DNA from 4 places in the Priestia sp. YIM B13491 genome. Region 2 is predicted to be linked to each of the others. Evidence: riboswitches for the same ligand, from Rfam matches in the RefSeq annotation. Region 2 holds a riboswitch; each other region holds the start of a gene.
What was found. A riboswitch is a leader RNA that binds a small molecule or an ion and turns the genes downstream of it on or off. The one in region 2 is predicted to bind S-adenosylmethionine.
Positions count from the first base shown of each region.

Region 1: another riboswitch for S-adenosylmethionine. It lies ahead of ACFX4E_RS16835 (Na+/H+ antiporter NhaC family protein); the one in region 2 lies ahead of metK (methionine adenosyltransferase).
Region 3: another riboswitch for S-adenosylmethionine. It lies ahead of ACFX4E_RS18520 (phosphoadenylyl-sulfate reductase); the one in region 2 lies ahead of metK (methionine adenosyltransferase).
Region 4: another riboswitch for S-adenosylmethionine. It lies ahead of ACFX4E_RS06750 (trans-sulfuration enzyme family protein); the one in region 2 lies ahead of metK (methionine adenosyltransferase).

Region 1 covers NZ_JBHZOR010000004.1:360,846-368,599, reverse strand. Annotated here, with positions in the region: gene ACFX4E_RS16850 (transcriptional regulator SplA domain-containing protein) at 63-311, opposite strand; gene ACFX4E_RS16845 (LacI family DNA-binding transcriptional regulator) at 397-1,356, opposite strand; gene ACFX4E_RS16840 (hypothetical protein) at 1,481-1,609, shown strand; gene ACFX4E_RS16835 (Na+/H+ antiporter NhaC family protein) at 1,649-2,959, opposite strand; SAM riboswitch class I at 3,045-3,151, opposite strand; gene ACFX4E_RS16830 (ABC transporter permease) at 3,253-4,020, opposite strand; gene ACFX4E_RS16825 (ABC transporter ATP-binding protein) at 4,013-4,924, opposite strand; gene ACFX4E_RS16820 (YtoQ family protein) at 5,095-5,535, shown strand; gene ACFX4E_RS16815 (Ger(x)C family spore germination protein) at 5,688-6,899, opposite strand; gene ACFX4E_RS16810 (spore germination protein) at 6,883-7,754, opposite strand, start outside.
Region 2 covers NZ_JBHZOR010000001.1:33,651-41,404, forward strand. Annotated here, with positions in the region: gene ACFX4E_RS00175 (ABC transporter ATP-binding protein) at 1-719, opposite strand, end outside; gene ACFX4E_RS00180 (ABC transporter substrate-binding protein) at 721-1,719, opposite strand; gene ACFX4E_RS00185 (alpha/beta hydrolase family protein) at 1,892-2,674, shown strand; gene ACFX4E_RS00190 (DUF2584 domain-containing protein) at 2,729-2,971, shown strand; gene pckA (phosphoenolpyruvate carboxykinase (ATP)) at 3,006-4,595, opposite strand; SAM riboswitch class I at 4,970-5,087, shown strand; gene metK (methionine adenosyltransferase) at 5,220-6,422, shown strand; gene ACFX4E_RS00205 (glycosyltransferase family 4 protein) at 6,455-7,600, opposite strand; gene ACFX4E_RS00210 (phosphatase PAP2 family protein) at 7,619-7,754, opposite strand, start outside.
Region 3 covers NZ_JBHZOR010000005.1:4,240-11,993, reverse strand. Annotated here, with positions in the region: gene ACFX4E_RS18540 (YugN-like family protein) at 1-220, shown strand, start outside; gene ACFX4E_RS18535 (potassium channel family protein) at 230-1,018, opposite strand; gene ACFX4E_RS18530 (VOC family protein) at 1,086-1,469, opposite strand; gene cdaS (sporulation-specific diadenylate cyclase CdaS) at 1,567-2,193, opposite strand; SAM riboswitch class I at 2,506-2,608, shown strand; gene ACFX4E_RS18520 (phosphoadenylyl-sulfate reductase) at 2,863-3,576, shown strand; gene ACFX4E_RS18515 (sulfate permease) at 3,596-4,675, shown strand; gene sat (sulfate adenylyltransferase) at 4,728-5,879, shown strand; gene cysC (adenylyl-sulfate kinase) at 5,892-6,491, shown strand; gene cobA (uroporphyrinogen-III C-methyltransferase) at 6,583-7,362, shown strand; gene ACFX4E_RS18495 (sirohydrochlorin chelatase) at 7,376-7,754, shown strand, end outside.
Region 4 covers NZ_JBHZOR010000002.1:110,176-117,929, reverse strand. Annotated here, with positions in the region: gene ACFX4E_RS06785 (YppF family protein) at 87-281, opposite strand; gene ACFX4E_RS06780 (YppG family protein) at 512-925, shown strand; gene ACFX4E_RS06775 (hypothetical protein) at 957-1,103, opposite strand; gene ACFX4E_RS06770 (CotG/ExsB N-terminal domain-containing protein) at 1,248-1,688, opposite strand; gene ACFX4E_RS06765 (CotH kinase family protein) at 1,860-2,945, shown strand; gene ACFX4E_RS06760 (spore coat protein) at 3,175-4,230, shown strand; gene ACFX4E_RS06755 (hypothetical protein) at 4,300-4,962, shown strand; SAM riboswitch class I at 5,131-5,248, shown strand; gene ACFX4E_RS06750 (trans-sulfuration enzyme family protein) at 5,320-6,465, shown strand; gene ACFX4E_RS06745 (trans-sulfuration enzyme family protein) at 6,449-7,630, shown strand; gene ACFX4E_RS06740 (hypothetical protein) at 7,668-7,754, opposite strand, start outside.

The sequences.
Region 1 (7,754 bases), on a different contig from region 2:
GACTCTATCCTTGGTAATTATTTTTCAAACAAAAAAGACTCTCCGTTTAAGAGAGCCTTGCATCAGTCATATTGTTCATAATCAAATATCTTATTATACATTTTTTCAGCTTCTTCATACGTTGAATATACGGCATCATCTTCAGCTAACAAATGGTAAGACTCATGTAAAAACAGCGCCTTTTCACCTTTGTTTTCGGGATGTTCAACAATTTCAGCTTGATTAATATTCGCAACGTTTGCCGTATGAGGATTTCGGTAAATAACAAATACTTGATCTCCCACTTGATATTCTTTTTTCTCCACGATCATCATCCTTTTCTTCTTTCTTTACTCGTATGATGTCCGCTTTTGCTCATTTTATCCGGTAAAAACACCTCATGGCATCATCAAAAATTCATACGCTTTTACGCTCAATAAACCGAAAAGGGAGCTCAATTTTCTGAGGAGTCTTACTTCCAACTAATGTAAAAAGCGTTTCTCCCATTTCCTTAAGAGGAAGTTCGATCGTTGTTATTTGTAAATAAGAAGAAAGCGGATGATTATCAAAACCAATGATAGCTAACTCACCAGGAACTGAAATACCCGCTTGTTCGCACTGAGCTTTTATTCCGATAGCTACTTGATCGTTTGTTACTAAAAGCGCCTGAGGCCGATTTTTCATCTGCACTAATTTTTCCACCACTTTTTCACCATCTGTCACGTTCAAACAGCCTTGAAAAACCCATTCCGGATGATAAGGCTGATTTATTCTTTCTACATATTCTTTGTATGCTTGTTGCCGCTGTTGACTATTCGTACCCGTCATTCTTCCAATACAGTAGCCAATATCCGTATATCCTTTTTCTTTTAAATACATAAGCGCCTGTTTAAAAGCTGCATAATGATCAACGTATACGGAGCGAATAGAACGATTCTGTACGTTTTCGCACACGGCTATCGGTCCGTACTGCTGATAATATTCAATCGTGCTCCAGCTGCTTGCTCTAGAACAAATAATCACTCCATCAACTTGCTTTGTTTTTAGCATATGAAGCGCTTCTTCTTCTTTTTTCACATCATAGTTCGTCTGACAAATAACAAGCTGATACTGCTTTTCTAACGCTTGAGATGCCACTCCTTCTAAAAGCAGACTAAAATACGGATGATTAATAAAAGGCAAGACGACGGCAATCATATTTGTTTTCCCTTTTGATAAGTGAACGGCATTAATGTTTTGTTCATAATTAAGTTCGTGAATAACCTGCTCTACCAGCCGGCGTTTTTCTTCTTTTACATACGGATGATGATTTAGCACCCGGGATACAGTCGAAACAGATACACCAGCTTTTTTTGCGATATCTCGGATATTTGTCATGTTTTCACCTTTTTCTCTTGCGCTGAAACGCGTTTCATACTTTATTCTCATTATAAAGTGAAACAGCAAGAAGCTAAACCCGTTACCATCGTGTTTTTATTCATTTACGTAAGGAGGTCATTTCATGGGTATTTTATTATTCATTTTATTATGCGGGATTGAAATTGGAGGAGCGGCTTATGCACTTAAACAGAACGAGACGCTTTGGAAGGAGTTAGATGATGAAAAGCCGACTGATTTTTTTAAACAGTAAAAAACCCTTAAAAAGAACATTCTTTTTAAGGGTTTGATATTACGCAGCTTCTTTAGATGACTTTGACTTTTTATTTAAACGAGGAAATCCAATTACAATTGCAATGACCCCGCAAACCGCTGTTAACATTGGGTAGAATGTAAATGGAATAATCTCAATCGGTGAAACTTTAGCAAATCCTGCTGCGAGAAGCATTTGTGCGCCGTAAGGGATAAGCCCTTGAACGCTGCATGAAAACAAGTCAAGCAGACTGGCTGATTTACGATTATCAATTGAATATTTATCAGAGATTTCTTTTGCTAACGGACCTGCTGTAATAATTGAAATCGTGTTATTAGCCGTCGCTAAATTAGTTAAACTTACTAGTCCAGCGATGCTGAATTCGCCGCCTTTTTTTGTTTGAATACGTCGTGTTAATAAATTCAATAAGAACTGAATACCGCCGTTATAGCGAATAAGCTCAACCATTCCGCCGATTAGCAGAGATAAAATAATTAACTCTGACATTCCGCCAATACCTTCTGTCACAGTTTTAGCAAGAGAAGAAAGCGTGTAGCTTCCATCAGCTAATCCAATCACGCCGGCTAGCACAATTCCTCCGGTTAAAATACTTAATACGTTTGCACCAAATATGGCAGCAACCAGTACGCCGACATAAGGCAAGATTTTAAACCAGCTAAAATCTTTAATTTCTACTGATGACGTATTGCCTAGCGTCATTACAAGCAATAAAATTACCGTAACAATCGCTGCAGGAAGGACAATAAAAAAGTTTACTTTTAATTTATCTGACATATTTGTTTTTTGCGTACGAACTGCTGCAATGGTCGTATCAGAGATTACGGATAAATTATCTCCAAACATTGCACCACCAACAACGGCAGCAACTGCTAATGTAATGGATACATGCGCTTGCTCACTGATTCCTACAGCGATAGGCCCTAGCGCAGCGATTGTTCCCATTGACGTTCCCATCGAAATTGAAATGAATGCGCCAATAACAAAGATTCCGACTACCACTAAGCTTTGCGGAAGCACAGACAGAGCTAAGTTTACCGTTGAATCAACAGCTCCCATGCCTTTAGCAACTTGAGAAAAAGCACCTGCTAAAATAAAAATAAGCACCATAATAATGATATCAGGATGCCCTGCTCCTTTAGCAAAACGCTCCACTTTTACATTAAGTGAATCTTTACGATTCATAGCCAGGGCCACAATGGCTGCAATAATAATGGCTACTAATACAGGAAGCTTATAAAAATCTCCCGTTATAATTCCTGATCCGACAAACAGGACTAAAAAGACGCCCAGCGGTAACAGCGCCCAGCCGTTTCCTTTTTGTTGTTCCATTCTTAACACCTCTTGTTTACGTAATAAAAAAAGACCTCTTCTTATTGATAAGAAGAGGTCTCTTATTTGTATCATAAGATTACCCTTCTCATCTTCCAAACGAAACATCGTCTGCTGGATTTGGCACCGCACTGCGTACAGCCAGTTGCCGAGACATCATAGGGCCAGTCCCTCCGTCTCTCTTGATAAGAAGTTTATAGTTGTTTTAAAAATAGTCTTTCACTACTGTAATCTCTTTTTATTTAATTGTCAAATGCTATTTTAGAAAAATATATAGTGCGAAAATTCTCACATCAATTAGCTACGTCTCGTTTTAAAAACGCTGCCCAAGCTATGCCCATAAAGAAGACAAAATGGGCAACTAAGATGAAAATGGAAAATGGAATCGTCATGCCGTCAAACAGCGGCTTCATTCCGTCCATATACTGCACAAAGTTCGTGTTGGCAAATAATAAAAATTTCCCCCACCATAAACCTAGCTCTGATACCAGTCCTGTTACAGCTTTCGCGCCGATACTTACGACAATAGCTAGACTGGAAGCAAGCGCGCTGTTTCTAAATAAAGACGACAGCATGAATGCGAACGTCATCATCATAAACGTTTCCATATACGCACTGTCATACGTAAGCGTAATGTTTTTAAGCAGCTGTGCATCTCCTTCTAGACTGGTAAAGCCAAAGAACAATGCTCCCCATACAAATGAAAAAAGCAAATAGCTCAGTAAATAATATAAGCTAATTAAAACGAGAGTTAGGTACTTGGATGCTAAAATCGTTGAACGTCTAGCAGGGCGAATTAAAAGAAGTTTAATGGTACCTGCTTCAAACTCTTTTGCAACCATTGACCCTCCAACAGCAAGCGCGAAAAATTGAACGAGAATCAGCATACCTGAACTAAATGACAGGAAGTTCAAAATATTGTCTTCTGTTCCTGCACTGTTTGCTACTTTCTTCATTAAAAGAGCCATACAAAGAGTTAAAATGCCGATTGTAATAAACGTGATTTTTGTACTTCTTTTGTGAAACCATTTCATGTGTTCATTTTGAATTAGCTTAAGCATGGTGCTCTCCTTCCGTAACGGACATAAACGAATCTTCAAGCGTCTCATACACAGGGGTAATTTGGTAGACTAAAATATCGCTGTCCACTAATTTTTTATTCACAGCTGGAATTTGCTCTTTTACAATCGCCACGTGGATACTATGTGATCTCACCGTTACTTCAAATTGTTGTGATAAAAGATCCGCTGCTTTTTGCGCATCAGACACTTCAAATTCTACGTACATTCCTTGATCTTGACGATTTGGAGATAAATCTTGAACGGCTTTTAACTCACCGTTTTGAATAATGCCAACGCGATCACATAATGCTTCTACTTCTTTTAATAAGTGGCTCGCGATTAAAATTGAAATTCCTTCTTCCCTGCAAAGCGTTTGTAAATATGTACGAAATTCTCTCATTCCCGCTGGATCTAGACCATTGGTTGGCTCGTCTAGTAAAAGCAATGCAGGCTTATGTAAAATAGCTTGAGCTACTCCTAAACGCTGTCTCATCCCAAGAGAATACGTCTTCACTTTTGCATGAATGCTGTTTTCAAGCTTTACTAAAGCAATCACTTCATCCAAGCGTTCTGATGTGATCCCTTCATGCATATTCGCAAAGTGTTTTAAATTTTGATAGCCCGTCAGATAATCATAAAACTCAGGGTTCTCAATAATCGCGCCAATTGATTTCATAGCTGATGTAAACTGTTCCTTTAAAGGAAAGCCGTTAACGGTAATCGTTCCCTCTGTTTCTTTAATGAGTCCTACGACGGTACGAATTAGCGTTGTCTTTCCAGAACCGTTCGGACCAAGCAACCCGAAAATCTCACCGCGCTCAACCGATAAGGATACATCATGCAAAATGGTTTTCTTCCCAATTACTTTACTGACATGATCTACTTGTAGCACTGTTTCTGTCATCATGTACATCCTTTCTTTAATTAGCAATACGCCTTCTATTGTTTCTCTTTTTTAACTATTTGTCTACTATAACCTTATTTTTGGAAAAGCAGCCTATTCAAACCATTCGTATTATCCGCTTACATTTGATAAAATAAAACAAATCTTAGTTAGAGGAGGACTTCTACATAATGAACTTAACCGTATACCTTGCCGGGCAAATTCACGATAACTGGCGAGACGAAATTAAAAACCAAGCAGAACAATTAAACCTTCCCCTTGCCTTTGTCGGTCCCATGACAGACCATGACCGCTCCGACAACATTGGAGAAGAAATTTTAGGAAAACAGCCTAACGCTGTCTTAAAAGATGAAGCTGCTTCCCAAATTAATAATTTACGCACGCAGGTGCTCCTTAAAAAATCTGATGTGGTTATTGCTTTATTTGGCGAAAAATACAAACAGTGGAACAGCGCAATGGATGCGGCGACAGCCATTGCATTAGATAAACCGCTAATTTTGGTTCGCCCTGAAAAACTGCACCATCCGCTTAAAGAACTGTCAAACAAAGCCCAAGTTGTAGTCGAAACGCCAGAACAGGCTCTTCAAGCATTAGCTTATATTTTTGAATAGCAAATAAGAGCTGTCGGTTCTGGACAGCTCTTATTCTTCATTTATCCCTCAAGCTCCTTACTGGGGGGAATATTTTTTAGCAAGCTCTAAGGCTATTCCTTTTAGTTTCTTTCATTTCCAACATCAAAACAAGCCAAATTGTACTTAGCTGCTCACTTTTTTGATCCTGACGTTCCATAATCTTTAATCATTAATTTTACATCATAGTTAATTGGAACTTCACTAAATGTTTGATCCCAATTGTCTTTAACCCTCATCCATACTCTGGGCCTTTTAATTCTCAATTGATTTCCGAACCCGGCCACATCGACTTTATATTCTTTTTGCATTTTTTCTACCGTGTTTTTTACGAGGTGCTCCACTTTTTTTTCTGAGTTTTTTTGCACCTTCTGTAAAAATTGATTTTTTAAAGGATTTCCTGAGACCACCCAATTTTCAGATAGCCTCCCCTCGGATTCAATATGCACATCGAAGGAGATGCTATTTCCTTTAACATGAGGTTCAATATGACTTTTCATGGATTCTATTTCGTATACAATCAGCTGACCGGTCTTTTTATCAAAGCTTTTCACTAGCCCGCCTTTCCCTTTTCCTGTGATCCAAGTCAGACCATCTAGTTCTTCTTCATTCAAAAAACCGATCATTTTGTTTGTTTTCCCTTTAATTATGGCAGCACCAGCAAATTTGATTTCCCCATTTGCCGATAATACATTTTGCAATAGAAAACTAGTCCCTGATTCAATATTGCTCTCTAATTTAATGAGCGACGTGGGAGGTAAAATTCTCGTTGTTCGATATGCATTTTCCACCATTCCAGCCAAACGAAATGCCGGGATTTCTCCTGCTGTCTTCGATTCTAGCCCGTCCCTAGCTCTCCCTTTACTAATAAGTACAAGACAGCTTGGTCTAATCTCATTATCACGAAGAAACTCATTCACTAATTTTCCTAAACTATACGTTCTCGCAAGAGCCTCGCCAATAATAATTACTTTTAGATGTTGGCTGGCAATCGAAGTCTCTCTTCTCAATGATAATTCACGGGTCATTTGATGAATAGAATCTCCCGTTTCAGCCATATTCACGTAAGCCTTCTGCTGAGGTCCTCCTTGGACAGTTGTTGAACTTGCCACTTGCGGGGTGATCAGTTGGTAGGTTGACGTAATCAAGTTCCTTTTGGGATACTCTTCTTGTTCATCAAATTCTTTTTCAGTCATGGACTTGTTAGCTTTATCAAGAGCCATACCTACTCCTAAACTTCGTTCTTCAATTTCATGACTGCTCCAGCAGCCCGCCAGAGGAAAAAGCAAAAAAACAGAAAGCAAAACCGATAAGAAGAACCGTACGTGATTAGAGGCTTGTCTCATACTTTCTCCCCTTTATTTTTGAAATGATAAGAAGCAGTACGGGTAAAAAGCCAAATAAAATCAGGGCAGCATTACCAACCATATCTCCTAATTTAAATACATCATTGATATTTCTAGGGATCATGGAAATGAGATAAATAACCGGAAGCACACCATACATAAATGGATGGATATTTTTTTTAAAAAGCTGAGACAGTCCTAATGAAGCAGCGTAATGGTTAACATTAAAAGAAGTAAACATTTGCATAATCCATACCACCAGCAACAAGGAATCAAAGCGTTCAAATATTAACCCAGTTAATTCATAACTTCTTATTAAATCAAGCGTAGGCCACGTTCTCGTAACCACTCCATCCACTGAGAACGCTCCGATAACCATCACGACGGTAATAACATAAAGAAGCAAAGGAATCGCAGTACCAACTAGTAAAGCTTTTACTGCTTTGTTTGGTTCTTTCATGAATGCCAATATTAAAAGCATGAATTCAGGCCCAGTAAACGCAAGAGCTGTTGTCCTTATCCCTTTTAGCACCGGCGTAATACCTGAACCTAGTACCGGGCGCAGATTATCCACTTCAAATATTTTGATACTCATAAAGGCAACAAGTAAAAAAAGAATAACCGTAATAGGTAATATAATCTCAAATATACGGGCAATTGGATTTATTCCCCCTCTTATCAGATAGAGACTTGCCCACATAAATGGCATGATTATAGCCCATTTTGGGGTTCCTTCCAACAATAGATATCCAGTTACCTCTGCCAATGAACGAGCATGAAACCCACCAAGTGCCAAAAAATAACCGATCATGAGGAAACTAAATAACTTGCCTATCCATTTCCCTACAATTTCTT
Region 2 (7,754 bases):
TTATAGACAGGATGCTGTCGTGCTTCAAACGGAGAAAGGGTTCGTAAAATAGAAGGAACCGTGAATGTTTTTGCAATTTTTCCCGGCTTGGCTGAGAATAAAAAGATTCGGCTGCTCATAGCAATGGCTTCGCCGATATCGTGCGTGACCAAAACAGCCGTTTTTTGATAAGTCATCAGCGTTTTGGAAACAAGTTCTTCAAGCTTGAGTTTTGTTTGAAAATCAAGTGCTGAAAAAGGTTCATCCAAGAGTAAAATAGCGGGGTCAATGGCAAGTGTTCGGACTAAAGCGACGCGTTGTCTCATGCCTCCGGATAACTGGTGTGGATATAGGTCATCTACGCCTTGTAGACCAATTTCTTTTAGGAGTAACAGTGCTTTACTCTCTGTTTTATCTGTTAGCTGTCCGCGAATTTCAAGCCCAAGTAAAATATTTTCTTTAATAGTTTTCCACGGAAACAAATAATCTTGTTGAAGCATATAACCGATGTTTGGGACTGATGTTCCGATATTTTCACCGTCTATTGTGACAGAGCCGGACGTTGGTTCAATCAAGCCTGCAATAATCGATAGAAGCGTCGTTTTTCCACATCCGCTTGGGCCGAGAAAGGAAACAAATTCTCCTTCTTCAATAGACAAATTAATATGTTCAAGTGCAGTGGTAGCAGACTTTGTCGTAAGATACATATGCTGAACATCTTGAATGTGAAGTTTTGTCATATTACTCACTCATTGCATCTTTTGCGAATTTTGTGTTGACTAGCTTGTTGTGGTCGATGTGTCTTGGAAGTTCTCCAGATTCATCCATGATTTTTTGTAAATGATCCCACTCTTTTTGATCTAATAAAGGGTTAGTTGCAAAAGATTTTTGGGATTTATAGCGGTCAATCACGGTTTTTAGCGTGTCTTTAGGTGTATCTTCAAAATACGGTGCAACCACTTCAGCAATTTCATCTGAGCTATGTGTATTCACCCATTTTTGTGCTTTGTAAATAGCTCGAGTAAATTTAGCTGCCGCTTCAGGGTTATTTTTTAAATAGCTTTCTTTGGCCATAAATGTTGTATAAGGAACTGTTCCTGATTCTTTTCCGAAGGAAGCAACGATATGTCCTTTTCCTTGTTGCTCTAAAATACTAGCCGTTGGCTCAAATAATTGAACGTAATCTCCAGTACCAGAAGCAAAAGCATTCGCAACGTTAGCAAAATCAATGTTTTGAACGAGTTTTACATCTTTTTTAGGGTCAATATTATGCTGTTTCAACACATATTCCCCTACCATTTGCGGCATACCGCCTTTACGTTGACCAAGAAACGTTTTGCCTTTAAGCTGACCCCATGAGAAGTGATCGACTTTTTTACGCGCTACTAGAAATGTTCCGTCGGTTTGGGTTAGTTGTGCAAAGTTGATGACGGGATCACTAGACCCCTGTGCATATACGTAGATTGAAGTTTCCGAGCCGACTAAGGCGACGTCGATGCCGTCAGATAAAAGTGACGTCATTGTCTTATCTCCGCCCCACGTTGTTTTTAAATCTACTTTTAGTCCTTCTTCTTCAAAAAAGCCTTTTGAAATAGCAACGTACTGGGGAGCATAAAAGATAGAGCGAGTTACTTCGCCGACACGAACCGTTTGTACAGATGTTGTTTTGCTGCAGCTAATTAGTGGAATGAGTAAAATCATAATAGCAAGCAAAGAAAAAAGCCATTTGATTGGTTTCATAAAGCAAACCTCCTTAAAAGAATAAAATATTTTATGATAATGTATGTAAAGAAGTGGAAGAAGGTGAGTGCCTATATAACTATGTGTAAAATCAAAGAAGTATTAGCCAACAATTGAAAGTACACCTTAGCGGGAGAAAGCAGGCTAGTTATATAAAGAATGGAGGAAAAAAATGAAAGATGGAACAATTCTTCATAAACAGCGTTTCCCATCATCAAACCCTCGTGTGGCGCTGTGGGTGATTACATATGCATGTCAAGGGCTTAAGATTAAAGGAATGCTCGCAGAGCCAAAAGAAAAAGGAATGTATGACGGCTTTTTATACTTAAGAGGAGGTATTAAGAACGTAGGAACGGTTCGTCCTGCTCGACTTATTCAATTTGCTTCTCAAGGTTTTATTGTGATGGCTCCGTTCTATAGGGGAAATCAAGGAGGCGAAGGAAACGAAGATTTTGCAGGAGATGATCGTTACGATGCTTTTGCTGCTTACGATTTACTGAAACAGCTCCCTAGCGTCTACCATGACCGCATTCATATTTTTGGGTTTTCAAGAGGGGGAGTGATGGCTTTACTCACAGCCATTGAAAAAAACGACAGCCGCTCTCTTGTGTTATGGGGAGGCGTCACGGATATGGTGCTGACATATGAAGAAAGAGAAGATTTAAGAAGAATGATGAAGCGGGTGATTGGAGGAACTCCTTCTAAATATCCTGAAAGATACGAATGGAGGACACCTTTGCACCGTGCTCATCTCGTCGAGCCGCCGGTCTTGCTTATTCATGGTTTAGAAGATAAAAACGTATCGATTGATCATTCCTATCAGCTCGAATCTAAACTAAAGAAGTCCAATAAAAAAGTTACCAGCTGGTATTTCGAAAACTTTCCACATGCTTTTCCACCAAAAGAAAACCGAGAAACGGTGAAGAAGTTAACGAAGTGGATGAAAGCGCAATAAAAGATATGCTACGATAGAGAAAACAAGTAGAATAACAGTGAGGAGTGAGAAAAAATGGGGATGCCGCTAGAATTAAATACAATGATTGTGACAAAAGGCAACGAAAAGCGTGTAACGGATAACATTTTTCAAATTGAGAAAAAAGGATATCGCTTGTATCCGTTAGATATTCCATTAAACATTCACAAAACGAAAACTGGAGAATGTATTGGAACTGCTATTGTGCGTAAGGTAGAAATGGAACAGGAAAAAACCATTGTCACATATGAACTGACAAAATTACATTCGACTAATTAAAAAACCGATCGTCTCTAAGACGATCGGTTTTTTATTAGACCCTAGGTCCGCCTAATGTTGAAATGTCAGATGCTACATCATTAAAACGCTTGAAATTAGCTTTGAATTTAGCAGCAAGCTCAGTTGCTTTTTGATTATAAGCTGTTGCATCGTTCCATGCTTTAGAAGGCTGAAGCACTTCATCAGGAACTCCCGGAACATGAGTTGGAATCGATAAACCAAAAATAGCGTCTGTTACTGTTTCGGTATTAGCTAGTTCTCCTTCAAGGGCTGCTTGAACCATAGCTCGAGTGTAACTTAACTTCATTCGTTCTCCCACGCCGTATTCACCGCCGGTCCATCCAGTATTTACAAGGTAGACATTTACATTATGTTCATCGATTTTCTTTCCTAGCATTTCTGCATAAGTTGTTGGAGCAAGAGGTAAGAAAGGCTCACCAAAGCATGTAGAGAAAGTAGCCTGTGGCGATGTTACGCCGCGCTCTGTTCCAGCTAACTTACTAGTGTATCCGCTCAGAAAATGGTACATCGCTTGTTCTTTTGTAAGCTTGCTGATTGGAGGCAAGACGCCGAAAGCATCGGCAGTTAAAAAGACAATAGCTGTAGGGTGCCCAGCAACGCTTGGTAATACTGTATTATCAATAGAGTCAATTGAATAAGCGGCACGAGTATTCTCTGTTAAACTATTATCATTGTAATCTGCTACTTTCGTATTTTGATTTAACACTACATTTTCCAGTACGGCGCCGAAGCGAATTGCATTGAAAATTTGCGGTTCTTTTTCTTCGGAAAGCTGAATGCACTTCGCGTAGCATCCTCCTTCAATATTAAATACACCAGAGCTTGACCAACCGTGCTCGTCATCTCCGATTAAACGACGGTTTGCATCAGCAGAAAGCGTTGTTTTACCCGTTCCAGATAAACCAAAGAATAATGCAACGTCACCTTCTTCTCCTACGTTAGCAGAACAGTGCATGGATAGAATATTGTTTTGAGGAAGCAAGAAGTTCATCACTGAGAAAATAGATTTTTTCATTTCACCAGCGTATTCAGTTCCTCCAATTAGCACAATACGTCGCTCTAACGAAAGAATAATGAAGGTTTCAGAGTTCGTCCCGTCTGTTTCAGGATCAGCTTTGAACGTTGGAGCTGCTACAATTGTAAACGGCTTCACATCATCATTTGTTTTTTGTTCGGCTGAAGGGCGAATGAATAACTGCTGAGCGAATAGGTTGTGCCATGCAAATTCATTAACTACTTGAATTGGTAACTGATACTTTTTATCAGCTCCAGCATATCCATTAAAAACAAAAAGTTCATCCTGCTTCTTTAAGTGAGTTAAGACTTTTTTGTATAGCGCATCGAATCGCTGAGCAGAAATTGGCTGATTGACAGGTCCCCATTCAACCGTTTTTGAAGACACAGCATCGCTTACAATAAATTTATCTAAAGGAGAGCGACCTGTATATTTTCCGGTTTCGACTGACACAGCACCTGTAGAAGTCAGCGTTCCTTCGCGTCGAGCTAGAATTTTTTCAACAAGTTGTGGAACAGATAATTGGTGTTTTGTTGTTTTTAATTGAAGCAAACCATTTAATTCGATAGACATATCAACAGTACTCATGTGCACTACCTTCCTTTTTTAGCTATTATTTATTCATTAATGTTTGAAATTTATAATTAGTATAACACATTTATTTAATTATTCTATACTATTTAACTAAAAATGTTTGCGTATTATAAAAAAATGTACGTTATACCTATTTCAGACACATGTATATGTGCTAGGAGCGAAAAAAGTGAAGCTGTTTTAAGTGAAAGCCTCATTTTGATCTGTCTTATTAACTAAACTTAGTGATGATTCTTAATAAGGTGTACTATTTCGTAATTTGAGTATGTTACATTAAAACAGATTCAAACATAAAGAGATGATTTCCATTTGAATGTTGTTGACAGTGAAGCGCTTTTTCATGTATTATATGTCCTTGAACGGATACTCTCTTATCCCGAGCTGGTGGAGGGACAGGCCCTATGAAACCCAGCAACCATCGTCATTTTTTTGTGTAGACGATAAGGTGCTAACCTGATGCAAGGGCACAACCTTGATCGATAAGAGTGAAAGGCTTATGTAGAATTTGATACCTTTCCTCGATACAAGGAAAGGTTTTTTTATATTTTTTAACGTGTAATGAAAATAAGGGAATGAGTACCGTATCACAATGTATCGTATTTATAAGGAGGAAAACTGATGTCAACACAACGTCGTCTGTTCACGTCAGAATCTGTTACAGAGGGACATCCCGATAAAATTTGTGACCAAATTTCTGACTCAATTCTTGATGCTATCCTAGCAAAGGATCCAAATGCTCGTGTTGCTTGTGAAACAAGCGTAACAACTGGTTTAGTTTTAGTAAGTGGTGAAATTACAACTTCTACTTACGTGGATATTCCTAAAACAGTTCGTGAAACAATTAAAGGAATTGGCTATACTCGTGCAAAATACGGTTTTGATGCTGAAACTTGTGCAGTATTAACATCTATCGACGAGCAGTCAGCTGATATCGCTGCTGGTGTAGACCAAGCGTTAGAAGCACGTGAAGGTCAAATGTCAGATGAAGAAATCGAAGCAATCGGAGCTGGAGACCAAGGGTTAATGTTTGGTTATGCATGTAACGAAACAAAAGAATTAATGCCTCTTCCAATTTCATTAGCTCATAAACTTGCTCGCCGTCTAACAGAAGTACGTAAAGAAGAAATTCTTCCTTACCTTCGCCCGGATGGTAAAACACAAGTAACAGTTGAATATGATGAAAACAACAAACCTGTTCGCATCGATACAATTGTTATTTCAACTCAGCATCACCCAGAAGTAACGTTAGAGCAAATTCAACGTAACTTAAAAGAATATGTTATTAATCCAGTTGTTCCAAACGAGTTAATTGATGAAAATACAAAGTATTTCATTAACCCAACAGGACGTTTCGTAATCGGCGGTCCTCAAGGAGATGCTGGTTTAACTGGTCGTAAAATTATCGTTGATACTTACGGCGGATATGCTCGTCACGGCGGCGGTGCATTCTCTGGTAAGGACGCAACAAAAGTAGACCGTTCAGCAGCTTATGCAGCTCGTTATGTTGCGAAAAACATTGTAGCAGCTGATCTTGCTGATAAATGTGAAGTACAACTAGCATATGCAATTGGTGTTGCACAACCAGTATCTATTTCAATTGATACATTCGGTACAGGAAAAGTTTCTGAAGAAGTACTAGTAGACGTAGTACGCAAAAACTTTGACCTACGTCCAGCAGGCATCATTAAAATGCTTGATTTACGTCGCCCAATTTATAAGCAAACAGCAGCTTACGGCCACTTTGGTCGTACGGATGTGGAGCTTCCTTGGGAGTTCACAGACAAAGCGGAAGCATTAAAAACTCAAGCTTTAGCTAAATAATAAAAAAATCTCCGTGAAAACGGAGATTTTTTTTATGCCCATTGAATACCTGCAGCAGATTTTTCTACGACACCTTCATATTCTGAAAGCAAATGCTGAAAAATGGCGTCCCATGATTGAGTAAGAGCGTATTGCCTCGCTGCATGGCCAAAGTGAAGCCGCTGATGCAAATCATCGAGTAAATCTGTAATAGCCGAACTGAATTCTTCTAAGGAGTGAGGTTTGCAAAGGTAGCCGTTTCGCCCGTGCTGAACCATCTGTTTAACTCCTCCTGCATTTGCTGCCACTACAGGAGTTCCAGAAGCAAGAGACTCCAGTACAACATTTCCGAAGGTTTCTGTTTCTGAAGGAAAAACAAACAAATCAGATGATGAATAGATATGAGCAAGTTGCTTACCTTCAAGGAAGCCTGTAAATGTCATATGCTCAGATGCTTGCTGCTGCATTTGTTCTTTTAAAGGGCCGTCTCCTACAATAACCCAGTGAATTTGATGCCGGATATGATCCGGTAGAGATCGTGCGATTTTTATTAAAAAATCAGCGTTCTTTTCTTTAGCTAATCTTCCTACATACGTTAAAATGTAGGGCTTTTTAATATTATATTTAATACGAATATCAAAGCGGTCATAGTGGGGATGAAATAATTTATGATTTACTCCTCGCGACCAAATAGCTACGTTGTGAAACCCTTGTTCTTCTAGCTGCTGTTTGGTCACTTCAGAGGGAGCGAATATTTTTTGTACAGGTTTATAAAACCATTTCATATATTTTTGCAGTGGTATACGCATTTTTTCAAGTTCATAGTGAGATAAATAATCATCAAAATTGGTATGATAAGAGCCGACAAGAGGAACACCTAATCTTTTCCCGTAATAGGAGCCGCAAAGCCCCATTGTAAAAGGAGTGGCCAAATGAATAATAGAAGGATTGAATTCCTGCAGCTGCTTTTTAATTTTTAGAACGTTTGGCAATGAAAAGCGGCTGTTTGGATAAAGAAAAAACGGCATGCTGGGCGAACGGTGAACATACGTTGAAAATGACTGATCATGAGCAAATTCAGGAGCAAATACCTGGATGGGAATTTGCTTTGATTTGACGTACTGAGTAAATTGATAAAGTGTTTTAGCAGCTCCGTTAACTTCTGGAGCAAATGTATCCGTAAATAAAGCAATTCTCATTAGTACTCCTCCTATCAATTAAGTTAAAAAGATGTTCAGTGAAACAGCACCTGAAAAGATGCCCAGTATCAGGCCTACCATGACATCCGTGGGATAGTGCAGACCGAGATAAATTCTTGAAATCCCTACCGTTACTGCAAGAGGCAAAAGAACA
Region 3 (7,754 bases), on a different contig from region 2:
AGAACTGGATTCTAAAGGAACAACAGTACAGATTGGGACGCCATTTTTACTTTCACATAAATATCAAATTGGTCTAGATGACGATGTTCACAATGGAAATGTGAGTGCTTCATTTAATCAGTTTGCAGAACCCCAAGACGCAGACGCTTCATTTCCAGAAAAGTATATCAGCTTAGGAGAAGAGCTAATTAGAGAGGCAGAAGATGCGCTGCTTCAGTAATTGAAGGAACTATTCTTTTTTTAAACTCTCTAATTTTTTCACAAAAATATGTTCGTACATGACTTGACTAATCAACTCATTTGTTTTAATCATTTCATTCACTCCCAAATTTTGTGCATTTTGAATATGCTTTTTTGTTAACAGTTCAACGATGCTGTAAATAGAAGGGTTCAATCCTTGCAGAGCGACTAACGTAACAATAGTATTCATGTCTGCATATTCTTCTGTCTTATGCTGATCGGCAGTAATCAGCACTTTTTTTGCGTACCGAGCGTTGGCAAGTTCTAATACTTCATAATGAGAAGGACTTCCTTTAATAAAATGAACGCGATCACAAATCATGGGATTTTTAGTCAGAGAGTCGTCGATAAGAACAATGTCTTCTTTATGAAATGCGTCGCGATAAGACTCTAACACGAGTTTGGCGCGCTCATTCCACCCAACAACGATGAAGTGATCTTTTCCATAAAATTTTAAATTTCCTTCCAAATAAGCGCTCTCAGCGGAAACAGCAATTTTAGAAAGCGTAACAAAATAAGTGGTAATAAATCCCGTTCCGATCAGGACTAAAATAATTGCAGCTAACCTTCCAATCGTAGTGGTCGGAGCAAAATCACCGTACCCTATAGTAGAGATTGTAATAATAACCCACCAAATTCCTTCAAATACATTCCCAAACGTTTGCGGCTCTAGGAAATGTATAAGCATGCCAAAAAGTAGAACAAGGCAGCCGATAATAAAAAGAAGCCGCACTAAAATAGAACGACGGAAAAGTCGAAATAATAGCCATTCCATCATAAAAAAACCTCCAGTGATTAGTCATAGCCACAGTATGACCATTTTTCACTGAAGGTATAAGATATCTTTATCTTTTTACTTCGTAATATTCAATCCATTCTTTGTCTGGACCGTAGAAAAATAAGTATCTTGCTCCATTTGGCAAAGTTACAATGTTTTCTTCCACAAATGAAACACCTGCTGATTTTAAACGCTCAAACTCCTCTTCAATTCCGTCTACCGCCAGCGCAAAATGATGAACTTTACCTTCGTTAGGTAAGCTTGAGTTATACCCTTGAATTAACTCTACGATTACATTGCCTTCTAAACCTAGAAAAGCTAGCTTCAAAGACGGATCGGTATGTGGTAGTGTTTCGATGAGCTCTAATCCCACTTTTTGCGTATAGAACTCAATAGATTCTTCTATATCCTTTACTTGAACGCCTACATGTTCAAATTTTAAAATTGTCATATGCATCACCCGTATCTATAGTATGTAAAAACTATGAAATATATTAAAGAGAAAGGATATAGAAGTCAAGATGGGGCTGCTTATCAGGGAAGGGCTCTTAAATCATATTTTTGCTGGAGTGAATAGGGTAGAGGCTTCCATCAAGAGCAAACGAAATTTTGCCTGTTTCTTCAGATACAACTAAAATTAATGCATCCGATTTTTCCGACATTCCAATGGCTGCACGGTGACGTGTTCCCAATTTTTTGGTCGTTGAAATAATAGACGAGAGAGGTAAAACATTAGCAGCTGAGATAAGCTGATTATTTCTAATTAGGACGGCTCCGTCATGTAAGGGTGTCCCTGGGTAGAACAGTGTCTCAACTAGCGTAGCGCTGACAGGAGCTTGAATAGGCATTCCCTTTTGAATAAGAGGGTCTACATTTTGTTCCCGTTCAATGACAATTAAAGCGCCGTGACGTTTCTCAGAAAGGTTATGAATAGCTAAGGACAGAGCAGCATATTCAAATGTATAAGGCGATAGATAATGACGCAAGTAATAAGAGGCGGCCGTAGCTTGAACATCTTGAAATAACCTTCTCATCTCCTCAAAATCACATAGGATACAATGATCACTCGTATCTAAATGTTTAATTAAATTAGAGGCTTCAGTTGAAATTTGCTGTAAATATGTTCGCACATTATTTTTAATTGTATCGTCTAATTGAAAGGAATGTCTCTCCATCTTATATAGCTCCTATCTGTCAGTCAGTGTTATCTGTAATGTGTGCTAATGTGGGTGAATTATCCGTAAAGCTTATAAATCCCTTATTAATTTTATAGAGAGGTGTTGTGTTTTATTTAGGAAGAGAATATAAAAAGTTGAGGAAAAAGAAAGCGTTTTACAAACTGATATGTTCACATTTGGTTTAAATTTACATATGTTGTTTTAAATAAAAGTATAGATATTTCTGTGAATTTAAAGTATAGTTTTCTTATCGGATATATGATTTTTAATGTTGACAAATATTCTAAATATGCTAAAATTTTTAAAAAATGCTTATCAAGAGTGGTGGAGGGATCTGGCCCGCTGAACCCCGGCAACCTGCTTAGCAAGGTGCTAATTCCAGCAAAGTGTGTATCATTTTGAAAGATAAGGTAAAAATTTATTGCCTACCCAGTCTTTCAATATGGAAGACTTTTTATTTTGATATAGCGCAAGCGATAATTTAAGGAGGGACATCAATGACTGTAACCCCCGACTTAAAACGAATCTTTGAGCACGTCGAAGAAAAGTAAGAATTAAATAGTTTCGCTGACTAGACACACTAGAGGCGGTTTTATCCAATTCTAGTGGGTAAAACCGTCTTTTTTTATTGGATAACGCGGATAACTAAGAATTGGAGTGAAGAAAATGGCAGACTTATATACGTACGAAAACTGGAGTGATACATTTCCAGAGTTCGACAGTGAAGATGAAACAAAAGGAGCCCTTTCAGCATTGCAGTGGGCGTATGATACCTACGGAGATTCAATTATTTACGCATCAAGCTTTGGTATTGAAGGGATCGTGTTAATTGATTTAATTTCAAAAGTGAAAAAAGATGCTGAAATTGTCTTTTTAGATACGGGCGTTCATTTTAAAGAAACATATGAAGTGATTGATGCAATTAAAGAACGCTTTCCTGATTTGCGTATTCATATAAAAAAACCAGATTTAACTCTTGCAGAACAAGCTGAGAAACATGGAGATGAGCTTTGGAAGAGTCAGCCTAACCTATGCTGTCAAATTCGAAAAATCATCCCGTTAAGGGAATCTCTTGCTCCTTATGATGCGTGGATTTCTGGTTTGAGACGCGAGCAGTCTGAATCTCGTGCCAACACGAATTATTTTAATAAAGATGAGAAATTCAAGAAAGTTAAAGTCTGCCCGTTGATTCATTGGTCTTGGAAAGAAGTTTGGCGCTATGTGTATAAGCATGATTTACCATATAACAAACTTCATGATCAAGGCTACCCAAGCATCGGCTGTGAGCCTTGTACCGCACCTGCCTACAATGTAGACGATTTACGTTCAGGAAGATGGGCAGGTACACAAAAAGTTGAATGCGGATTACACGAATCTTAAATACGAAAGAGCTGAATAAATGATGCTTTTATATGTTGCCTTTATCATTGCGCTTTTTTTTGCAATGAATATCGGGGCAAGCGGTGCAGCAGCAGCTATGGGCGTTTCATACGGCTCCGGTGCGATTAAAAAGCGAAGAGTAGCCTTGTTCATCTGTGCTGTAGGTATTGTGCTCGGAGCCATTATCGGAGGCGGCGAGGTGGTAAAAACCATCAGTTCAGGTATCATACCTGAAAAATTGCTGTCAGTAGAATTAGTTATTATCATTCTGGCTGCTGCAACGCTGTCACTCTTTTTCGCAAATTTAATTGGTATCCCTCTATCAACAAGTGAAGTAACGGTTGGTTCAGTTGTTGGAGTAGGAGTAGCTTATCAATCTCTGTATGTGGAAAAACTTTTAGTTGTCATGTCTTTTTGGATTATTGTTCCGCTGGTTTCATTTGTCATTGCTTTTCTGATTGGAAAAGTGATAAAACGCAGAGCGCATAAAAAAGAAGCAGAGGGAAAGTGGAAAAGAGTTTTAACGATTTTAGTTATAGCCACGGGATTTTTTGAAGCCTTCTCAGCTGGAATGAATAACGTGGCAAATGCTGTCGGTCCTCTAGTAGGAGCTGGATTAATGGATGCCACAACGGGTGTCATAGCAGGAGGACTGGCTGTGGCGCTCGGAGCTCTTTTACTAGGCGGCCGAGTTATTGAAACAAACGGGAAAAAAATTACTCGCTATTCTGTAGGAGAAGGGTGCATTATCTCGGGTACTGGTGCTTCTCTTGTTACAGCAGCTTCACTTTTTGGTTTGCCAGTACCGCTTACACAGGTCACTACGTCTTCTATTATTGGAATAGGAGCAGCGAAAACGGGATTCACGAAAGAACAGCGTGAAGTGGTCATTCAAATGTTAAAGGTTTGGGTGGTATCCCCCGTATTTTCACTCGTAATCTCATATGTTCTTGTGAAATTAGTACTTGAAAGCGACTTATATTCATTTGTGGTGCTAGCTAGCGGCTGCATTGCCACAGCAGGTGTTCTAAGCTTAGCTAGAGCGACTAGAAGAAAAAGAGCAAACTTGCAGTCGGAAAAAGAAAAAATGACTGCGTGATTCAAGTGCTTTTTATTATATTGTGTTAATTATTTAAGGAGGATTTTACAAAATGACAACAATTCAAGCACACGGTGGAGAATTAATTAATTTATATCAACCAACATATGACTACACTTCACTAACAAAAGAAATCGAAGTAGATAACATGGCTCTAAGTGATTTAGAACTAATTGGAATTGGTGCTTACAGCCCAATTACAGGATTTTTAGGAGAAAAAGATTATCAATCAGTTGTTGAAAATATGCGTTTAGCAGATGGAACAGTATGGAGTATTCCTATCACTCTTCCTGTAACAGAAGAGCAAGCTAAAGAATTAAACATTGGCGACAAAGTAAAGCTTGTTCAAAACGGCGTAACGTATGGTGTTTTAGAAGTCTCTGAAGTATATACGCCTAATAAAGAAAAAGAAGCGGAAAATGTGTACCGCACAGCAGAACTTGCTCATCCTGGCGTGAAAAAAATGATGGAACGCCCAAATGTATACGTAGCAGGTCCAATCGTACTTGTAGAACGTACACCTAAAACGCGTTTTGAAAAGTATTACCTAGATCCAACTGAAACAAGAGCAGCATTTGAAGAACGCGGTTGGAAAACGGTTGTTGGATTCCAAACTCGTAACCCTGTTCACCGTGCGCACGAATATATTCAAAAAACGGCATTAGAAATTGTAGACGGCCTGTTCTTAAATCCTCTTGTAGGAGAAACAAAGTCAGATGATATCCCAGCAGATATCCGTATGGAAAGTTATGAAGTACTTTTAGAGAACTATTATCCTAGCGATCGTGTAGCTTTAGCAGTTTTCCCTGCTGCGATGCGTTATGCTGGACCTAGAGAAGCGATTTTTCATGCAATGGTTCGAAAAAACTTTGGATGCACGCATTTCATTGTAGGCCGTGATCACGCTGGTGTTGGTGACTACTACGGAACATATGATGCACAGAAAATCTTCAGTAACTTTACAGCAGATGAATTAGGAATTACACCTTTATTCTTTGAACACAGCTTCTACTGCAAGAAGTGTGAATCGATGGCATCAACGAAAACATGCCCTCACAGCAAGGAAGATCATATGATTCTATCTGGAACAAAGGTACGTGAAATGCTTCGTAACGGAGAAGTGCCACCAAGCACATTCAGCCGTAAAGAAGTAATTGAAGTGTTAATTAAAGGATTAGCAAAACAAAAAGTATCTTCAAAATAAGGAGCGGTTGAAGTGAGCAAATCAACAAACATTACGTGGCATGATGCTGGAATTACAAAAGAGGAAAGACGCGAGCAAAATAATCATCACAGTTTTGTATTATGGTTTACAGGTCTTTCGGGTTCAGGTAAATCTACCGTAGCAAACGCAGTGGCAAAGGCGCTTTTTGATAAAAATATTCGCAACTATGTATTAGATGGTGACAATGTTCGTTTCGGCTTAAATAAGAATCTAGGGTTTTCTGCTGAAGATCGTACAGAAAATATTCGCCGTATCGGTGAGGTTTCTAAGCTATTTGTAGACAGCGGTCAAGTGGTACTAACAGCATTTATCTCTCCATTCCAAGAGGACCGCGCTCAAGTGCGTGAGATCTTAGAGGGAAATGAATTTTTGGAAGTATACGTGGAGTGTCCGTTAGAAGAGTGTGAAAAAAGAGATCCAAAAGGGCTTTACAAAAAAGCAAGAAGCGGAGAAATCCGTGATTTTACAGGAATTGATTCTCCGTATGAGTCGCCGGCTAACCCTGAATTAACAATTAATACAAGCACACAGTCTGTAGAAGAATGTGTACAAACTGTTATTGAATATTTAGCTAACCGAAAATTTATCTAAATGACAGCGGACTTTGTCCGCTGTTCTAATTCAAATTAAAATGTGGGAGCGCTGCGGAGACGTGGAAATGATGGAAGGGTGAAAGGCATTCATGGGGAAAGTATATCTAGTCGGTGCAGGACCGGGGGATCCAGATTTAATTACATTAAAAGGGCTGAAAGCAATTCAGCAAGCAGATGTTATCTTATATGATCGTTTAGTGAATAAGGACCTGCTGGAGTATGCTAAAAGTGATGCAGATATCATTTACTGCGGAAAGCTTCCGAACTATCATACCCTCAAGCAAGAAACAATTAACAACTTTTTAGTGAAATTCGCTAAAAAAGGAAAAATTGTAACGCGCTTAAAAGGCGGAGATCCATTTGTTTTCGGACGCGGAGGGGAAGAAGCAGAAGCTCTCGTGCAGCAGAGCATTTCATTTGAAATTGTTCCAGGAATTACATCAGGCATCGCAGCTGCTGCTTATGCAGGAATCCCTGTCACTCACCGGGAATACAGCGCAAGCTTTGCTTTTGTAGCAGGCCATCGTAAAGATAGCGAGCATGATGCAATCAAATGGGATAGCCTAGCCAAAGGTGTAGATACTCTTGCAATTTACATGGGGGTGCGGAACTTACCGTACATTTGCCAACAGTTAATGAAACACGGAAAAACTTCAGCTACGCCAATTGCATTGATTCACTGGGGAACATGTGCCGACCAGCGCACTGTAACTGGAACTCTTGGTACAATTGTTGATATTGTTAAAGAAGAACAAATTGAAAATCCAAGTATGATTATCGTTGGTGAAGTTGTGAATTTTCATGACCGATTAAATTGGTTTGAGAAGACTGGACAGCATTACTATTCGTTTGCACAAGAAGCTTACTAAAGAGGTTGATTATATGGATGCAGTTTTATATGTTTGCCATGGCAGCCGCGTAAAAGAAGGCGCTGATCAGGCAGTTGCTTTTATTGAAAGATGTAAAGAAAATCTAGATGTACCGATTCAAGAAGTTTGTTTCCTAGAACTAGCTTCCCCCACTATTGAACAAGGATTTGAAGCGTGTATTGAACAAGGTGCTACCCGTATTGCAATTGTGCCCCTTCTGTTATTAAAAGCTGCGCATGCAAAGCAAGATATACCTGAAGAAATACACAAAGTATATGAACGTTATCCCCAGGTAGAAGTGCTGTACGGAGAACCGTTCGGCGTGGACGAACGAATTGTTGATATCTTGGTAGAGAGAATCAATGAAACCAATGTGGATAAGCATGAAGATT
Region 4 (7,754 bases), on a different contig from region 2:
TATAGTATAAACAAGTCAAAAAAGAAGTATGTGTCCACTTTATAAGAAACAAAGAAACCACCGATTTCTCGGTGGTAGTAAAAAAATTAATCATCTTGTGCACTAAAATCGGGCTTAGTAGCTCCAATTTGTTCGAGTTCACGTACAGCGGCTTTGTAATTCATAGGAGTTAAAAAACCTTTTAAATACTGCTGCTGAGCAAAATCGAGTAATTCATTACTTGACTGCGGCTCATATTGTTTCACCGCAATAAAAGCTTCTTGAAGTTCGTTCACATACATGTAAATTCCCTCCTAATCCCCATTTGTGCCACTACGTATAGGTAGTATCACTTGTTCTTATCGTACCATATATTTAAATAATCTCGTTTTTTTGAAAAATTTAAACTTTCGACAGAAACCTACATATTTTTGAATGCGTTCTCCAAAAGTACAAGTAGACGAACGTCACCTCTTATTTCTGCATACATACTATATATTATGTAATATTAAAAAGGAGGTATTGATTTTGCATGTATACAAGTAAGCACTATCCGTATTATGAGCAACATCAACCAGAACGTTTTGATTTAAGTCAGGTACATCCATTTCCACAGTATCACCAGCAGCCATGGACGGAAGCTTATATGCCGCAACATCCGTACGCTCAGCAACAAATGCCTTTTGGTCCTCAGCAAATTCCCTATATGAACGGAATGTACCAGCAGCCCATGTACAATAATGCAGGTGCGCCTTTTAATCCATACCCTAAAGCTCAGCAACAAAAGCCTCAGCCTTCTCAATTTCAGTCATTAATGTCTCAGTTTAAATCGAGTGATGGCAATTACGATATGAACAAGATGATGAATACTGCGGGGCAGATGATGGGAGCCATGAACCAATTAACATCCCTAGTAAAAGGGTTTTCCGGGATTTTCAAAGTATAAGGACTAGAAGGTGTTTTCTAGTCCCTGCTTATTATTTTTTCTTTTGATTTTTCAAATAGCTTTCTCCAAGAAGTGTAAATACTTCATTGTAAGTTAATCCGGACTGAGCATTTAAACGTTTGACTTCTTCGACATCTGTTGTTGATGAAGTTGAAATTTGATGCTTGCTTTTTTTCATAAAACCTCTCCTTCTCTATGTAAAATGAATAACATCCCATCTTAGTATATTTCCAAATGTGCCCTACTATAAGTGGAAAAAAACGCCGAAGACACTCATGGTTCTTCGGCTTTTTTTTGCAATAAAGATGAGTGTTTAGAAAAATTAAGAGCGGCGTGAACGGCGAGCACGACGTGAACGACGAGTAGAACGACGTGAACGACGAGTAGAACGACGAGAGCGGCGAGTAGAACGGCGTGAACGACGGGTAGAACGACGAGAGCGGCGAGTAGAACGACGAGAGCGGCGAGTAGAACGACGAGAGCGGCGAGTAGAACGGCGTGAACGACGAGTAGAACGGCGTGAACGGCGAGTAGAACGGCGAGTAGAACGACGAGTAGAACGGCGAGTAGAACGGCGAGTAGAACGGCGAGTAGAACGACGAGTAGAACGACGAGTAGAACGACGAGAACGGCCAGTGCTACGAGAAGAGCGACCCGGCTTTGTTAGTGGACCGGCAGTTGGCTCTTGAAACATAAAAGATTTCAGTTCTGTACATTCCAGGGCTTCAGCAGCCTCTTTAATTTTTTCAGGTGTAATATGCAATACAAAAACCTCCTTGTCAATTGGACTAGGTCTTGCATTAATAGAATACGCACTGATGCTTGTCCTTGATATGAGTCAAAAGTGGAGTTTGCGCAAATAGTTGATGAGGTGGGGTATCATGGAGAATTTACCCTTCATATACTTTAATAATTGAAGAAAGGTGGTCGAATAATGAAGCAAAAAGAAATCCCTCAATACGCTCTGTTTGTGAATGTAAAAGATTTAAAGGAAATACAAAGAGATATTTGGTCAGAAGAAGCGGTTCAGGCAACGATGAAGTTTAACAAAAAACGCTACGATATTGATTTGCTGCTAAGAGGCTCCCACATTCGGAAGATGAAAAAAAAGTCATATTATATTGAATTTTATTCTCCAAAAATATTTCAGCGTGCCAAAGAAATACACCTAAACGCTGAATACAAAGATCCATCGCTTATGCGCAACAAATTGTCCCTCGATTTTTTCTCCTCTTTAGACGTTTTATCTCCTCATTCTCAGTTTGTCACTCTTAAGATTAATGGGAAAAATGAAGGAATATATCTTCAGCTTGAATCGGTAGATGAACTATTTTTGAAAAAAAGAAATTTAGCGGATGGATCCATATTTTATGCAGTGGACGGAGATGCTAATTTTTCTTTGATGAGCGATTTGGATAAAAGGCCGAAAACAACTTTGTTATCTGGATATGAAGATAAAGCAGTGAGAGAAGGGGATGAGGAAAAATTAGAAAATTTTATATTTAATCTTAATACGTGGACAAATACGGAATTCGAACAGAATATTGAGAAGTATCTGAACGTCGACCGCTACTTATCTTGGTTAGTCGGTATTATTTGTATGCAGAATTACGACGGTTTTGTCCATAACTATGCCCTCTATCTAAATCATGAAAGCGGTCGCTTTGAACTGATTCCATGGGATTATGATGCAACTTGGGGAAGAGATGTAAATGGGAAAGTAATGGAAGGAGACTATGTCCGCGCACAAGGATTTAATACGCTTACAGCTCGCTTACTGGCGGTAAATAGCATTAAAAAGCGATATATTCAAAAAATGAACAATGTTCTAAATAATCAATTTACAATAGAATGCATGAAACCAATCATTTATCAACTGCATGAGTATATTGCTCCTTATGTATTAAAAGATCCTTACGTAAAAGATAACTTGGAGCAATTTTATAAAGAACCCGAATTTATGCTGTCTTTTATAAAAGAACGAACAGCGTATATTGAAAATAACCTTTTGACTCTTTAAAAAGAGATAGATTTATAGGCACTTTATAGGCAACAGTGGATTTTGCTAATAATAGGCAAATGCAGGAAATCAATAGCTGTACATGATACGTATATATACAGTATGAATGACCAATAAGGATAACTAATAAGGAGGAAAAACAATGAGTAACTATTACTATGGCCAAGAACAAGGGCAAAATCAAAACCCGCGCCAAAAATCAAGCCAAAAACGCAGCCGAAATATACAAATGCCTGATAAAGGCTATTCTTCTCACTTCAAACCCCTAAAAGGAAGAGTGGTGACCGTTTATCGTGGAGGACCTGAATCTAAAACAGGTTATTTGGTTGACGTGCAATCAGATTATTTAATCTTAGCAGTGGAAAGCAACAATAACAATAATAACAATGATGGTGAAAATAACAACCAAAACAATCAAAACAACCAAAATAATAATCAACAAGAATATACACTTGTATATTATCACTTAGCGCATGTAAAAAGTATAACTGAAGATACTATGTCAAATTCGGCACAAACGTTTACTGGAATTAGCGCAGAATTAGAATTATATCGAGGAAAAACTTTTGCTACAACTTTATCATTAATGAAAACTAAATATGTGCAGGTTAACCAAGGTGGACCTGAGAAAAAAGCAGGTCAGCTTCTTGATGTCTTAGGTTCATTTGAATCTGCTTATATAGTATTACTCACAGAGGACGACGGTGTCATCTATATTAATACTGAACACGTTAAGAGTGTGAGTGAATATCAAAACAACAATGGAGATCAAGCTAGTCAATCTGCAAATGAACTCGTAGTGAGCCAAGAACCAGAATATATGAAATCCAAAAGCTTTAACGATCTTTTTGCCCACCTTTCTCATAAATGGGTATCAATCAATAATGGAGGACCTGAAGCTGTAGAGGGCGTGTTAGTACAAAGCCGAAATGGTACATTTACACTTGTGCAGAATAATCAAGTATTACGCTTACAGCCAAGACACGTTAAAACCATTTGTGTAGGAGCAAAAGGGGCTTTTAAGCAAAACGATAACAATCAAAATAATGAAGAAACAGAAGAAAATGGAGAGACTGAAGCTGCAAAGTCTACAGAAGAGCGTACAGGAAGCCGTACGGGAGAACGTACAGGACGCCGCACGGGTGGACGCACAGACGATCGTTCTCGAGGACGCCGCTCGGGAGGACGCACAGGTGATCGCTCCGGAAGACGCCGTACGGGTTCACGCTCTTCAACACCGGCTGAGAAAGTTATTAAAACGAAAAATTATCGTTGGAAAGCATGATGAAATGGAACATAAAAGGTGCTTATAAAGCACCTTTTCTATCATATGGGAAAAAGGAGGAGAATGAGTATGAGTATGAATCATTATATCAATAAAATTGTGGAGTTAGATATTTCAGGTAAAACGACATTTGTTGGCAGACTTATTGATCTTGGATTAGATATTATGGTTTTGTATAATGGACATGATTATTTGTATATTCCTCTTTTACACATGCATGGTTTGCGGGAAGTATCTGAAGAAGACTATACGGTTTTACGTGAAATAGAAGAGAATTTAATAGAAGAAAGTCAGCGGATTTCTTATCGTAATATTTTACAGCAGGCAAAAGGGAAATTTATTGAAATTTATGTAACAGGAGGGAAATCATTGCATGGCTATATCACAAGCGTGCTGAATGATTATCTTGTGTTTTATTCTCCAGTGTATAAAAATGTCTTTGTTTCTCTGCATCATTTGAAATGGCTCACTCCTTACAGCAATGAGTTAACCCCTTATTCTTTAAGTGACAAAGAGCTCCCAGTAAGGCCCGCCTCTGCACCTTTTGTCAGAAACTTTGAAGAGCAGCTTAAAAAATATGAAAATCAACTGGTCGTATTAGATTTAGGGGATCAATCAGAAAAAATTGGCGTACTTAAAGAAGTTTCTAATAATATTGTTGAACTAATTACGGCAAATGGAGAAAGTATGTATTGGAAGTTAGCTCACGTAAAATCTGTACATTTGCCTTAGAAAAAGAGACCTCGCTTTCGTCTCTTTTTTTTTATGTGCTTATCAGGACAGGTATATTGAATAAACAAATGAGATGATTTAAATTTTTTAGAAAATTATGTTGACAATAAAGAAAATCTTTATTAAAGTTATTAACAACAAACGTTAACCACCAACAATTATATAGAACTCTTATCAAGAGTGGCGGAGGGACTGGCCCTGCGATGCCCGGCAACCATCAAATGAAACATTCATTTGAACGGTGCTAATTCCTGTGGAACATCAGTATTGTTCTAACAGATGAGAGAAATCGTGTATAAACGAACACTCTTCCATCTGTGAAGAGTGTTTTTTATTTTGAGTTAAGGAGAGAAATAGATGAAAATTGAAACTTTATTAGTTCGTTCAGGAGTAGGTCGTGATCCTTCAACAGGTTCTATTACAACACCCATTTACCAAGCATCAACATTTGCTCATCCTGCTTTAGGGCAAAGTACAGGATTTGACTATGCACGTACGGCAAACCCTACTCGTACAGCATTGGAAGAAGCAATTGCTGCTTTGGAAAAAGGAGAAGTAGGAGTAGCATTCGCTTCAGGAATGGCAGGTGTAATGGCAGTTTTAGCACTATTTAAAAACGGAGATCATTTAATTGTATCAGAGGATTTATACGGAGGAACGTACCGAGTACTAAATGAAATTTTTTCAGAGCAAGGAATTACTGTTTCGTACGTCAACACAGCCCATCTCGAGCAAGTAAAAGATGCGCTTCGTCCCAACACAAAAGCTTTATTTATTGAAACACCTACGAATCCAATGATGCACGTGACTGATTTGCCAGAAGCAATTTCGTTAGCTAAACAGCATGATTTGCTTACTATCGTTGACAATACCTTCATGTCCCCTTATTATCAGCGTCCTTTAGAGCTTGGAGCAGATATTGTGATACATAGTGCAAGCAAATACATTGGGGGTCATAATGATGTAGTTGCTGGTCTTGTAGTGGCTCGATGTAGAAGCTTAGGAGAGAAAATTCGTTTTTATCAAAATGCAGCTGGGGCAATCTTAGGTCCACAGGATAGCTGGCTGTTATTACGCGGTGTTAAAACGCTAGCGCTTCGTATGGAAAAGCATAATGAAAACGCACTGAAAATTGCAAATTGGCTTACTGCTCATGATCTCGTGGAAAAAGTGTATTACCCTGGTCTTGAAACACATCCAGGCTATGAAATCATGAAGAAACAAGCAACTGGATTTGGAGGCATGATTTCTTTTGCTGTCTCACACCCTGACATCGTGTCAGTACTTTTAGAAAATGTCAAAGTTATTACATTTGCAGAAAGCTTAGGAGGCGTGGAAAGTTTAATGACATTCCCAGCTCGTCAAACACATGCTGATATTCCGGAAGAAATTCGAAATCGTGTCGGAGTAACAAACTGTTTACTGCGATTATCAGTTGGAATTGAGCACGCAGATGATTTAATTAAAGATTTGAAGGAGGCATTTGATGCATACCAACAATAATAAACATAGATTTGGTACGAACTTAATTCATGCAAATACAGGAATTGACGGTCATTTTGGAGCGGTTAACGTACCTATTTATCAGGTATCTACATTTAACCAAGAAGATGAGACGAACAACGGCCGCTATGACTATTCTCGTTCAGGAAATCCAACTCGTGAGGCTTTAGAAAACACCATTGCTCAGCTAGAAAATGGATACGCTGGTTTTGCTTTTTCATCAGGTATGGCTGCTATCTCATCGGTGTTATCTATTTTTGAATCGGGGGATGAAATTTTAGTTTCACATGATACGTACGGCGGGACATATCGTGTATTAACACGATTATTTTCAAAGTTTGGTATCAAAACAACTTTTGTTGATACAACGAAGGTTGAGAAAGTTGAAGAAGCTATCACAAAGGATACGAAGGCTATTTATATCGAAAGCCCTTCAAATCCATTTTTACAGGTAACGGATATTAAAGCAGTAGCAAGTTTGGCGAAGGAGCGCAATCTCCTTACAATTGTGGATAACACGTTTTTAACACCTTATCTACAGCAGCCGATTGACCTTGGTGTAAACATTGTGATTCATAGTGCTACAAAATATATCAGCGGTCACAGTGACGTCATTGGCGGTTTAGTTGTAGTAAGCGATGAAAAGCTAGCAGAAGAAGTAAAGTTTGTACAAAATGCTTTTGGTGCTATCTTGGGACCGCAGGATTGTTTTTTACTGCTTCGAGGAATTAAGACATTAAAAGTTCGTTTAGATCAGCAGTTAAAAACAGCGCTGCAGTTTGCAAAGTGGCTTGAAGAACAATCTCTAGTAAGCCATGTATATTATCCAGGCTTAAAAAGTCATCCAGACCACAAACTGATTTCAGAACAAGCAAATGGATACGGAGCTATGATTTCTTTCCAAGTACAGGATGAAAAGGTAGCACGACATATTTTACAAGGAGTAAAATTGGCTTCAATTGGCGTTAGTCTAGGTGCAGTTGAATCCATTTTAACGCATCCTGCAACAATGTCTCATGCAAGTATCCCAAAAGAAGTGCGTGAAGAAAAAGGAATTACTGATTCACTTCTTCGTCTTTCAGTAGGGTTAGAGGAATTCGAAGATTTAAAGCAAGACTTTAAGGCGGTTTTTCAAAGCTTAGAAGAAAAAGCGTTAATTAAATAAAGAAAAGGACTTCCATCAAGGAAGTCCTTTTTTATCGTTATATACAGCTATCTAAAAGGTTTGTGTATAGGGACGCAAGCGCAACTTTTTCATCAGAGGAAAGACTGCTGTTTAGAATTCTTTT